3 regions of the Blautia sp. TF10-30 genome follow, and region 2 is predicted to be linked to each of the others. Evidence: predicted binding sites of a transcription regulator. Region 2 holds the regulator's gene; each other region holds the start of a gene.

Region 1 (3,283 bases), on a different contig from region 2:
GCTCTTCTCATCGACGCCTTCCGGTTTTTCCGGTCTTGCGAAGGCTTCGTAGTTTCCGTTGGTGTAATAAATGCCTTTGCTGTTTTTCTTATCTTTTCCGCGCTCGGTGTTGCGGTAATCATTCTTTGGTTCTGATGTTACAGTGGTTGTCTCCGCTGCTTTTTTTGCTTCACTCTTGTTTTTTGCCTGCAGCACTGCTGCTCCAGCTCCGATGACTGCTGCTGATGCGATTCCGAATTTTAATCCTTTTTTTGACATAGACGTTCATCCTTTCTTTTCTAAATACGACTGCCGGAATGTTTTTTCGAATTTCCGGTTCGTATAGGTTATGCTGCTTTCTTTGTTTTACAAGTTTCTATTTGTGTTGCCATTGTCTGTTGACAATTTGAATCTTACCTCATTTTTCCCCGCTTTTCCATTTACAAAACAGGGCGGATGATTAAATTTTTATCATCCGCCCTGTTTTGTAAAGTGTAACTATATTTTATTTCTTTTTTCAAAATTTCGGATGGAATTGACGACATTTCCTTCCATCGTGCGGTGCATTTTTTCCGCAATCATATGGTAATCCACTTTCATTCCGTCTTTGATCCAGTCGAGCATGACACCGGTAAAGCTATACTTATAGAAATCTGCGATAAAACTCTGATCCGCCTCGGAGATGCCGGTTCCCTTTGCTTTTTCCTGTACGACACCGTACAGCAGATCGTGCGTCAGATGAAAGAGATATGTTTCGATCTGCTCACGGCTTACAGAGTGATAGACATTCATAATAAATGGTTTATTCTCGAGCACTGCCTCAAAAATCTGCTGCAGGCCTTCCTGCCATGTCTCATACGTTTTCTTCCCCTGCAGCGCCTGCGTCGCATCCTCCAGGCACGACCATTCGACAAGATCGTAGATATCCTTAAAATGATAATAAAACGCCATCCGGCTGATGCCGCAGTCTGTCGTCAGATCGTTGATCGTAATTTTGTCCAGCGGCTTTTTCAAAAGCAGCTTTTTTAACGACGCTTCCAGCGCCGCCTTTGTCGCATTTGTCATGTATTTCCTCCATTTTTCTTTTATGTACCCTCGGAATCTTTCTGTTCGAAACGCTTCTATGCTTTTTCATTGTAGCATATCCATTCTCCAGAAACAACTGCGCAGCCCTTCTGATCAGACTTTACAAAAAGTTTAGAAAGTACCGTAATACCAGTAAATTCAATACTTTCCGTCGTTCTGTTAGCACTCTTTTTTCTCGAGTGCTAATTTCCCCTTGACTTTTCCCTGTGCCAGTATTACTATAACTATCAGAGCAGTAAAAAAGCTGCAGACATCTAAAAAAGCATGATATTCCCGCTTTGCTGGATCAAAATATTTTTATAAGAAAAGGAGTGTGTTTCTCATGAGTGCGAAACATGGAAATCTTTCAATCAACAGCGACAATATTTTCCCGATTATCAAAAAATGGATGTATTCCGACCACGATATCTTCGTCCGCGAGCTCGTTTCCAACGGCTGCGATGCCATCACCAAACTGAAAAAACTGGACGGCATGGGTGAATATGCACTTCCGGATGACTACAAAGCAGCCATTCAGGTGATTGTAAACCCGGATGAGAAAACCTTAAAATTCATCGATAACGGTATCGGTATGACCGCAGACGAAGTCGAAGAATATATTACCCAGATCGCCTTCTCCGGCGCTACCGAATTCCTGGAGAAATACAAAGACAAAACGAATTCAGATCAGATGATCGGCCACTTCGGTCTTGGTTTCTACTCTGCTTTCATGGTAGCAGATGAAGTTCACATCGATTCTCTTTCCTATAAAGAAGGATCCACCCCGGTACACTGGACCTGTGACGGAAGCACCGAGTACGATATGTCCGAGGGCAGCAAGACAACTGTTGGTACCGAAATCACTCTGTTCCTGAACGAGGACTGCCTGGAATTCGCAAACGAATACCGTGTCCGCGAAGTTCTGGAAAAATACTGCTCCTTCATGCCGGTTGAAATTTTCCTGTCCAAAGCAAACGCACCGCAGGAATACGAGACCATCGAGGAAGGCGAATTAAAAGAGGACGATGTTGTTGTTGAGCATATCCATGAAGATGCAAAATACGAAGAGAAAGAAAAAGAAGACGGAACCAAAGAGCAGGTTGAGGTTTCTCCGGCAAAAGAGAAAGTAAAAATCAACAAACGCCCGGTTTCCATCAGTGATATCCACCCGCTGTGGACCAAACATCCAAACGAGTGCAGCGATGAGGATTATAAAGAATTCTACCGCAAAGTCTTCAACGACTACCGCGAGCCGCTGTTCTGGATCCACCTGAACATGGACTATCCGTTCAACCTCAAAGGTATCCTCTACTTCCCGCGTATCAACACCGAGTACGATTCCATCGAGGGAACCATCAAGCTGTACAACAACCAGGTATTTATTGCCGACAACATCAAAGAAGTCATTCCGGAATACCTGATGCTCTTAAAAGGCGTCATCGACTGCCCGGATCTGCCGCTGAACGTATCCCGAAGCGCACTGCAGAACGACGGATTTGTCAAGAAGATCTCCGAGTACATCTCCAAGAAATTCGCTGACAAGCTCTCCGGCATGTGCAAAACCGACCGTGAGAATTACGAGAAATACTGGGATGATATCAACCCATTCATCAAATACGGATGCATCAAGGACGAGAAATTCTCCAAGAAGATGATGGACTATATTCTGTTCAAGAACATCGACGGAAAATATCTGACTCTTGAGGACTGCATCAACGAGAATAAGAAAGAAGAAGCTCCTGCAGAGAACACCGAAGAGAAGGCTGAAACTATGGAGAATACCGAAAATACGGAAAACGCTGACGAGAAGAAAGAGCCGGAAAAAACGACTGTTTACTACGTCACCGACGAAGTTCAGCAGAGCCAGTATATCAACATGTTCCGCAGTCAGGGCATGGATGCTGTCATCCTGAAACACAACATCGACTCCGCTTTCATCACCCATGCAGAGCGTTACAACGAGCATGTAACTTTCCAGCGCATCGATGCAGATCTGACCAACGATATGAAAGACGAGTCCGGTGAGGATCTGACCGACGCTACAAATACTCTGACCGATCTCTTCCGCAAAGTCCTCGACAAGAAAGATCTGAACGTCAAAGTTGAGAACCTGAAAGACGAAAATGTATCCTCCATGGTAACGCTTTCCGAGGAGAGCCGCCGGATGCAGGATATGATGAAGATGTACGGCATGACCGGCATGGATCCGTCCATGTTCGGCGGACAGGAAACCCTGATC
Region 2 (3,283 bases):
GAAAAGAGCATGAAAAAAAGCGTGCCGGAAAAGCGACAGAAAACTTTCCGGCACGCTTTTTTGCGTCCGATTTTGATTCCTTCTTGTTCAGAATTGACGCAAAATAAGAATACCATTATAATATAAAATGCGACCAAATGGTCGTATCAAAACGCAAAACACAAAAATAAAAAGACAACAATAAAAAAATTAATCGCCGAATTTTCTCTTTTTACTGGAGACACTCAGCAGATAGTCGACCGAGCAGTCATAGAACCGTGCAAGCCGGATCACATAGTCGATCGGGATGTCGCGGATTCCTTTTTCGTAGCGGGAATAGACGTCGCGGTTGCATTCGAGCAGGGCAGAAATCTCTTTGATGGTGAGATCCTGATCGATCCGCATATCTTCAATTCTCTGGTATTTCATACGTTGTACCATCCTTTCAGATTCAAACCCATACTACCAAACGGTTGGATGGACAAAGTTAAATCAGATCATATGGTCGCAAATTGGAGAATGGGGCGGGAGAGAGAAACGGCGGGTGAAGACAGCCTGTGCAGAAAACAGAAAAATATGTACGGCAGAAATGGGGGAACGAATGGGAAAAGCAGAAAGAATAGAAATAGAAGATTTTGTCCAGAATATAGTGGAACGGATGGAGACGCCGGAAGCGTTTGAAAAAATGATCAGCCGGGAGGAAGAATGCGAAGCGCAGGGGCGGGAGAGCCGTCTGAGGGATGTGCTGAAGAAAGAATGGCCGGTGGACGAAAAGGGAGAGCGCATCTATCAGATCACTAATATATATGAAGAAAAAGCAGAAGAACTCCTCATTGTAGAACTGTATACCGGCATCCACCTGGAAAACGGAGTCCCGTGCGGGCATTTTACGCTGTATCTCTGCGGGGAGCCGGACGGATGGAAACTCAGCGAAACGCGGATGATGGAATATCTGCAGAATCTGTAAACGAAGAAGCAAAACAGGGAGGACAGGGAGAAGAAAAACTGTCCTCCTGCTTTTGCTGCGGCGGAGACACCGGAAAGTCAGGATCCATACGGCCGCTTCTCATCGCTGATGCCGACCAGATAATCCAGACTGACCTGATACAGCTCCGCCAGACGGATGGCAATGGAGATCGGCAGCTGCCGGACGCCTTTTTCATATCGGGTATACACATCGCGGTTGCAGCCGAGATAGTCGGCAACCTGGCGGATCGTCAGATCGCGGTCCGTGCGCAGATCCTCCAGTCTCTGATATTTCATGATTCATCACCTCTGAGAAAATGCTACTAAATGGTCGTATCGAAATGGCAGAATCCTACCATACGGCTATAGCGCCTTTGAAACAGTAGAATGCAATAAAAAAGAAAAGTCAGATTCCTTTTCAGAAAGAAAACGGTTTATACTTTTTTCACAATTTCTTCATAGAAAAACCGGGAAAAGGTGTTGACAAACAAAAGGCAGAGTGCTATCTTAAGAACATAGATGTTAGCACTCCACTGAAACGAGTGCTAACAGGACTATACAACAGGAAGGAGCTTATCTTAGTGGATACAGAATTGGATGAAAGAAAAAGAAAAATATTAAAAGCGATCATCCAGACGTATCTGGAAACGGGCGAGCCGGTCGGCTCAAGAACGATTTCCAAATACACGGATTTGAATTTAAGCTCCGCCACAATCCGGAATGAAATGTCCGATCTGGAAGAGATGGGTTACATCTTACAGCCCCACACTTCCGCAGGACGCATTCCTTCCGATAAAGGCTACCGCCTCTATGTAGATGAGCTGATGCGGGAAAAAGAACAGGAAGTTGCAGACATCAAAAACATGGTCATTGAAAAAACAGACCGAATGGAAAAAGTTCTGCAGCAGGTTGTCAAAGTCCTCGCTTCATCTACCAACTATGCAACGTTGATTACAGGACCGGAATATCACAGAAATAAAGTGAAATTCATCCAGCTCTCAAAAGTCAATGAAGAGCAGCTCCTGGCCGTCATCGTCGTAGAAGGCAACCTGGTGAAAAACCAGATGATCGACCTAGACGAGACCATCAACGATGAACAGATATTAAAGCTGAACCTGCTTCTGAACACACAGCTCAATGGCCTGACCATTGAAGAAATCAATCTTGGCATGATCAAGAAGATGAAAGAGCAGGCAGGCATCCACTCCGGCATCATCAGCAAAGTGGTCGATACCGTAGCGGAAGCCATCGCAGTCAGCGAAGAAGATGTGCCGGTGTACACCAGCGGCGCAACCAACATTTTCAAGTACCCTGAGCTTTCCGACAGCAGCAAAGCCAGCCAGCTGATCTCCACATTCGAGGAACGGCAGAAACTGGTCGATATGATCAAAGGAGCTGCCGAGGAGCAGGACGGAGAGGAAAATACCGGTATTCAGGTATACATCGGAAATGAATCTTCGATGGAACCCTTACGGGACTGCAGCGTGGTCACCACCACATACGATATGGGAAACGGTATGCGCGGAACAATCGGTATCGTGGGACCAAAGCGGATGGATTACGAAAATGTGGTAGATAACCTGAAAACATTAAAAGTTCAACTGGACGCCGTCTTCAAAAAGCCGGACACAGGTGAGTAGAAAGGTGGAATGATCAGTGAGCGAAGAAAATAGAAAGAAAGAGGAAACCATGGAAGAACCTACACGCGAGATGGAAAAAGAAACCGGAGCAGAGACCGATCTGCCGGAAACCGAACCGGCTGCGGAGCAGGAAGAAGCAAAGAAAGCAGCAGAGGCAAAAGAAGCGGAAGCTGCAGAAGAAACTGCTGAGGATGGCAAAGAACGAAAGTTCTTCAAAAAGAAAAAAGATAAAAAAGATGAGAAAATCGAAGAGCTGACTGACCGCCTGACCCGTCAGATGGCAGAGTTCGATAACTTCCGCAAACGCACCGAAAAAGAAAAAGCAAATATGTATGCCATTGGAGCAAAAGACATCATCGAGAAGATTCTTCCGGTTGTTGACAGCTTCGAGCGCGGACTTGCAACGGTGGAAAACCCGGAGGAAGATCCGTTCGCAGACGGCATGAATAAAGTATACAAACAGTTTACCACAGCACTCGATGAACTCGGTGTAACCGTGATCGAGGCCGTTGGAAAGGAATTCGATCCGAACCTGCACAACGCAGTGATGCATGTGGAGGATGAGGAAGCCGGCGAGAACATCGTCGTAGAAGAGTTCCTGAAGGGCTACATGTACAAAGGTTCCGTAGTCCGTCACAGTATGGTCAAGGTGGCTAATTAAGCCTTGAAGATAAATAAATAGAAATTAAACCATTTTT
Region 3 (3,283 bases), on a different contig from region 2:
TCACTTTATGCTTGGAGTAAAAAAAGTAGTTGGCGGATATTTCAGAAACAGAAGAAATAATAAGAAATATGAAAAATTATTAAAAGGAGCCGGAGGGAAGTGCAGATGAATCATATAAAAAATATATGGAAATGTTTTGAAGAGAAACATTCTGCTATTGCAAAATGGCTTTATCAGATATTCTATTTTGTTATATTCAGTATGGGCGTGACAGTATTCCAGTATCTTGTATTTACATTTTTACCAGGGATTTTGGGAATTGGTCTGGCTGGTACAGAATTTATGTGGCCAAAGGTTTCCATGAATCTGTTTGGAGTAAAATTTACATGGAGTTTGCTGGGGTATAATGTATTGCGTGATGCAACGGGGAATATACTGATCGGTGGTGGACTTGGCTATTTTATCAGTTATGAATTGGGGTCATTTCTTGCACAGTGTATTAATTTTCCACTGCAGAGAAATATTACTTTTAAAAGCCATGGAAATCCTGTATATCAGGCAATCTGGTATTTTGTTGCATGGGTGGTAATCTCACTGATTTGTAATGGATTTAATAATCTGTGGATGCCGGTTGCATCTGCATATGTGGCACCGGCAGTCTATAACATGCTTGTGACAATTATTACAGGTGGAGTTTCCATGGTGATTTTTTTCTTTGTGTTTAAAATTATTTTCCCAGAGGGGAAGGCTGAATAGAAGAAATTAGCAAGTATGCCTGAAATCTAATAATAAAAGAGATGAGGAGTAGTAAGAAAATCAGACAAATATATTTTTCCAAGAATTTGTCGTAAAAATGTGGTCAAACCAAGAAAATCGAGTGCGAAAGAGAATGTTACGCCATGCACAGCTCGGGAAAGAATTCCCTCGCTGTAGGGCTGTCGCCCTATAAAATAGCAAAAAAAGACGCCTTTGCAAGTAAACTAGCAGGGCGTCTTTTTTCACCATTTTGCATGGCTCGTAGCGTTCACAAAATCTTCACAAAATAATTAGCACTCGCCTCTTGACAGTGCTAATAATAAGTGTTATATTACAGCTAGAACAAAGGAAGAGGGATACAAAGAGAGGAAAAGAAGAAAACCTCCGGTATCCGGAAGCCTTTCCGTTCCAAAGAAACAGGTAAACAAAAAGATCCGGTGAAAAGAAAAACCGGAGAAAAAGCATGGATCAGGTTCCATGAGAAGAATAAGAAGGAGCGATGACTTATGTTAATGCCTAGTATTTTTGGAGAAAATTTATTTGATGACTTTTTCAACGATTTTCCGTTCTATGATTATGACAAAGAGATGAAGAATACAGAAAAGAAACTGTATGGCCGCAAAGCCAGCCATGTGATGAAAACAGATATTCGCGAGCTGGATAATGGCTACGAGGTAGTGGTTGACCTTCCGGGCTTCACAAAAGATGAAGTTCAGGCCACACTGGAAAATGGTTATCTGACCATCAGTGCAGAGAAAGGTCTTGACAAAGACGAGAAAGAAAAAGAGAGCGGCCGCTACATCCGTAAAGAGCGTTACGCAGGTGCATGCAGCAGAAGCTTCTATGTAGGTGAGGATATTACCGAAGAGGATATCAAGGCTGAATTTAAACACGGTCTGCTGAAACTCTTCGTACCGAAGAAGGAAGCAAAACCGGCTGTGGAGCAGAAAAAGACAATCTCCATTGAAGGATAAAAGAAAAAAAGCAAAAGCGTTTGCCGCCCGGGAATGTTAAAATTCCCGGGCGGCAAAATTTTTATCTTTTCTGGTACATCCCGAGGGAAAGAATCCGGAATACGCGGGCGGATATACGTGATTTTCGGATTCGGAAAATAAATTGTATACAATAATGTACTTGCTATTTGGGAACAGGTCGGATACAATAGGCGTGACAATTACAAAATGAGAGAACTCGTATCAAAAGGAGAAATCATGAAGAAAAGAAGAAGCGTACTTGCGCTGCTTTTAGTTGCAGCTCTTACTGTTGTACTTGGCGGATGCCAGGATGGCAAGGATGGGAAAGCAGATTCTTCCGATACCACAAGTTCTCAGGTATCAACGGAATCAACCCCGACAGGGGAACCTGTTATGGGAGGTTCCATCACGGTAGGAATTCCTCAGGACATTGAGGATAGTCTTGACCCACACAAATCTGTTGCGGCAGGAACGAAAGAAATCCTATTCAATATTTATGAGGGCCTTGTAAAGCCCGATGAAGAAGGAAATCTGAACGATGCGGTGGCAGAGAGTCATTCGATCTCGGAGGATGGAAAGGTTTATACCTTCAAGCTCCGGAATGGTGTCAAATTCCACGATGGAACGACCGTCACTGCAGAGGATGTAAAATATTCAATCGAACGCTGTGCGGGTATCAACGGAGACGGAACGCCTCTGGTAGAGGCATTTTCCAATGTGGACAAGGTTGAAATTCCGGACGAGAGCACGATCGACATCTATTTAAAAGAGGCAGACACCGAGTTTCTTGCCTATCTGACGGTAGCGATTGTACCTGAGCATGTGGAAGATCTGGAAGCAGATCCGGTCGGAACAGGCCCGTTCCACTATGTATCACGGTCCCCGCAGGAAAACATTGTCCTTGAAAAATTCAGCGATTACTGGGATACGGAAAATCAGGCGTATCTGGACAAGGTAACATTTCGAATTGTCAAGGACAGCAATGCAGTCGTAACAAACCTGAAATCCGGTACACTGGACATGTATGCACGTCTCAGTTCCACACAGACAGCGCAGCTTGCCGAAGATTCCGATTTTACGATTTATGACGGCGGTATGAACCTGGTACAGGCGCTGTATCTGAACAATGCCGTGGAACCGCTCAACAATGTGAAGGTGCGCCAGGCGCTGTGCTATGCGGCAAACCGCCAGGAAGTGCTGGATATGATTGCGGACGGAAAAGGAACGATCATCGGAAGCAGCATGTTCCCGGCATTTGGAAAATATTATGTGCCGGAACTGTCAGAGCGATATAATCAGGATATTGAGAAGGCAAAAGAACTGTTAAAAGAAGCCGGATACCCAGATGGATTTGAGCTTACGATTACAGTGCCGAACAATTATCAGCAGCATATCGATACAGCCCAGGTTCTGGTAGAGCAGCTTAAAGCGATCGGTGTTACTGCCAAAATTCAGCAGGTCGAGTGGGACAGCTGGCTGTCGGATGTATATGCAGACCGGAAGTTCCAGTCCACGGTTGTCGGCGTTGATGCGGCATATCTGACCGGACGCGCGTTGCTGGAACGGTTTACCTCAACATCATCCAAGAACTTTATCAACTACAGCAACGAAGA

The links. Region 2 encodes HrcA, which represses chaperone genes, less so after heat shock. Its sites were predicted from a motif close to TGTTAGCACTCNNNNNNNNNGAGTGCTAACA; they were not measured.
Region 1: htpG (molecular chaperone HtpG) is a predicted target of HrcA. The motif match lies at 1,223-1,253, and genes of this name have one in related genera.
Region 3: DXD02_RS07585 (Hsp20/alpha crystallin family protein) is a predicted target of HrcA. The motif match lies at 985-1,015, and genes of this name have one in related genera.

What each region holds. Positions count from the first base shown of each region.
Region 1 is NZ_QUKM01000017.1:41,773-45,055, reverse strand. Features, by position in the region: gene DXD02_RS13380 (oleate hydratase) at 1-258, opposite strand, end outside; gene DXD02_RS13375 (TetR-like C-terminal domain-containing protein) at 478-1,044, opposite strand; gene htpG (molecular chaperone HtpG) at 1,388-3,283, shown strand, end outside.
Region 2 is NZ_QUKM01000002.1:311,697-314,979, reverse strand. Features, by position in the region: gene DXD02_RS03910 (helix-turn-helix domain-containing protein) at 190-408, opposite strand; gene DXD02_RS03905 (hypothetical protein) at 581-946, shown strand; gene DXD02_RS03900 (helix-turn-helix domain-containing protein) at 1,024-1,242, opposite strand; gene hrcA (heat-inducible transcriptional repressor HrcA) at 1,527-2,585, shown strand; gene grpE (nucleotide exchange factor GrpE) at 2,635-3,246, shown strand.
Region 3 is NZ_QUKM01000006.1:89,554-92,836, forward strand. Features, by position in the region: gene DXD02_RS07575 (glycoside hydrolase family 3 C-terminal domain-containing protein) at 1-109, shown strand, start outside; gene DXD02_RS07580 (hypothetical protein) at 106-696, shown strand; gene DXD02_RS07585 (Hsp20/alpha crystallin family protein) at 1,203-1,670, shown strand; gene DXD02_RS07590 (ABC transporter substrate-binding protein) at 1,908-3,283, shown strand, end outside.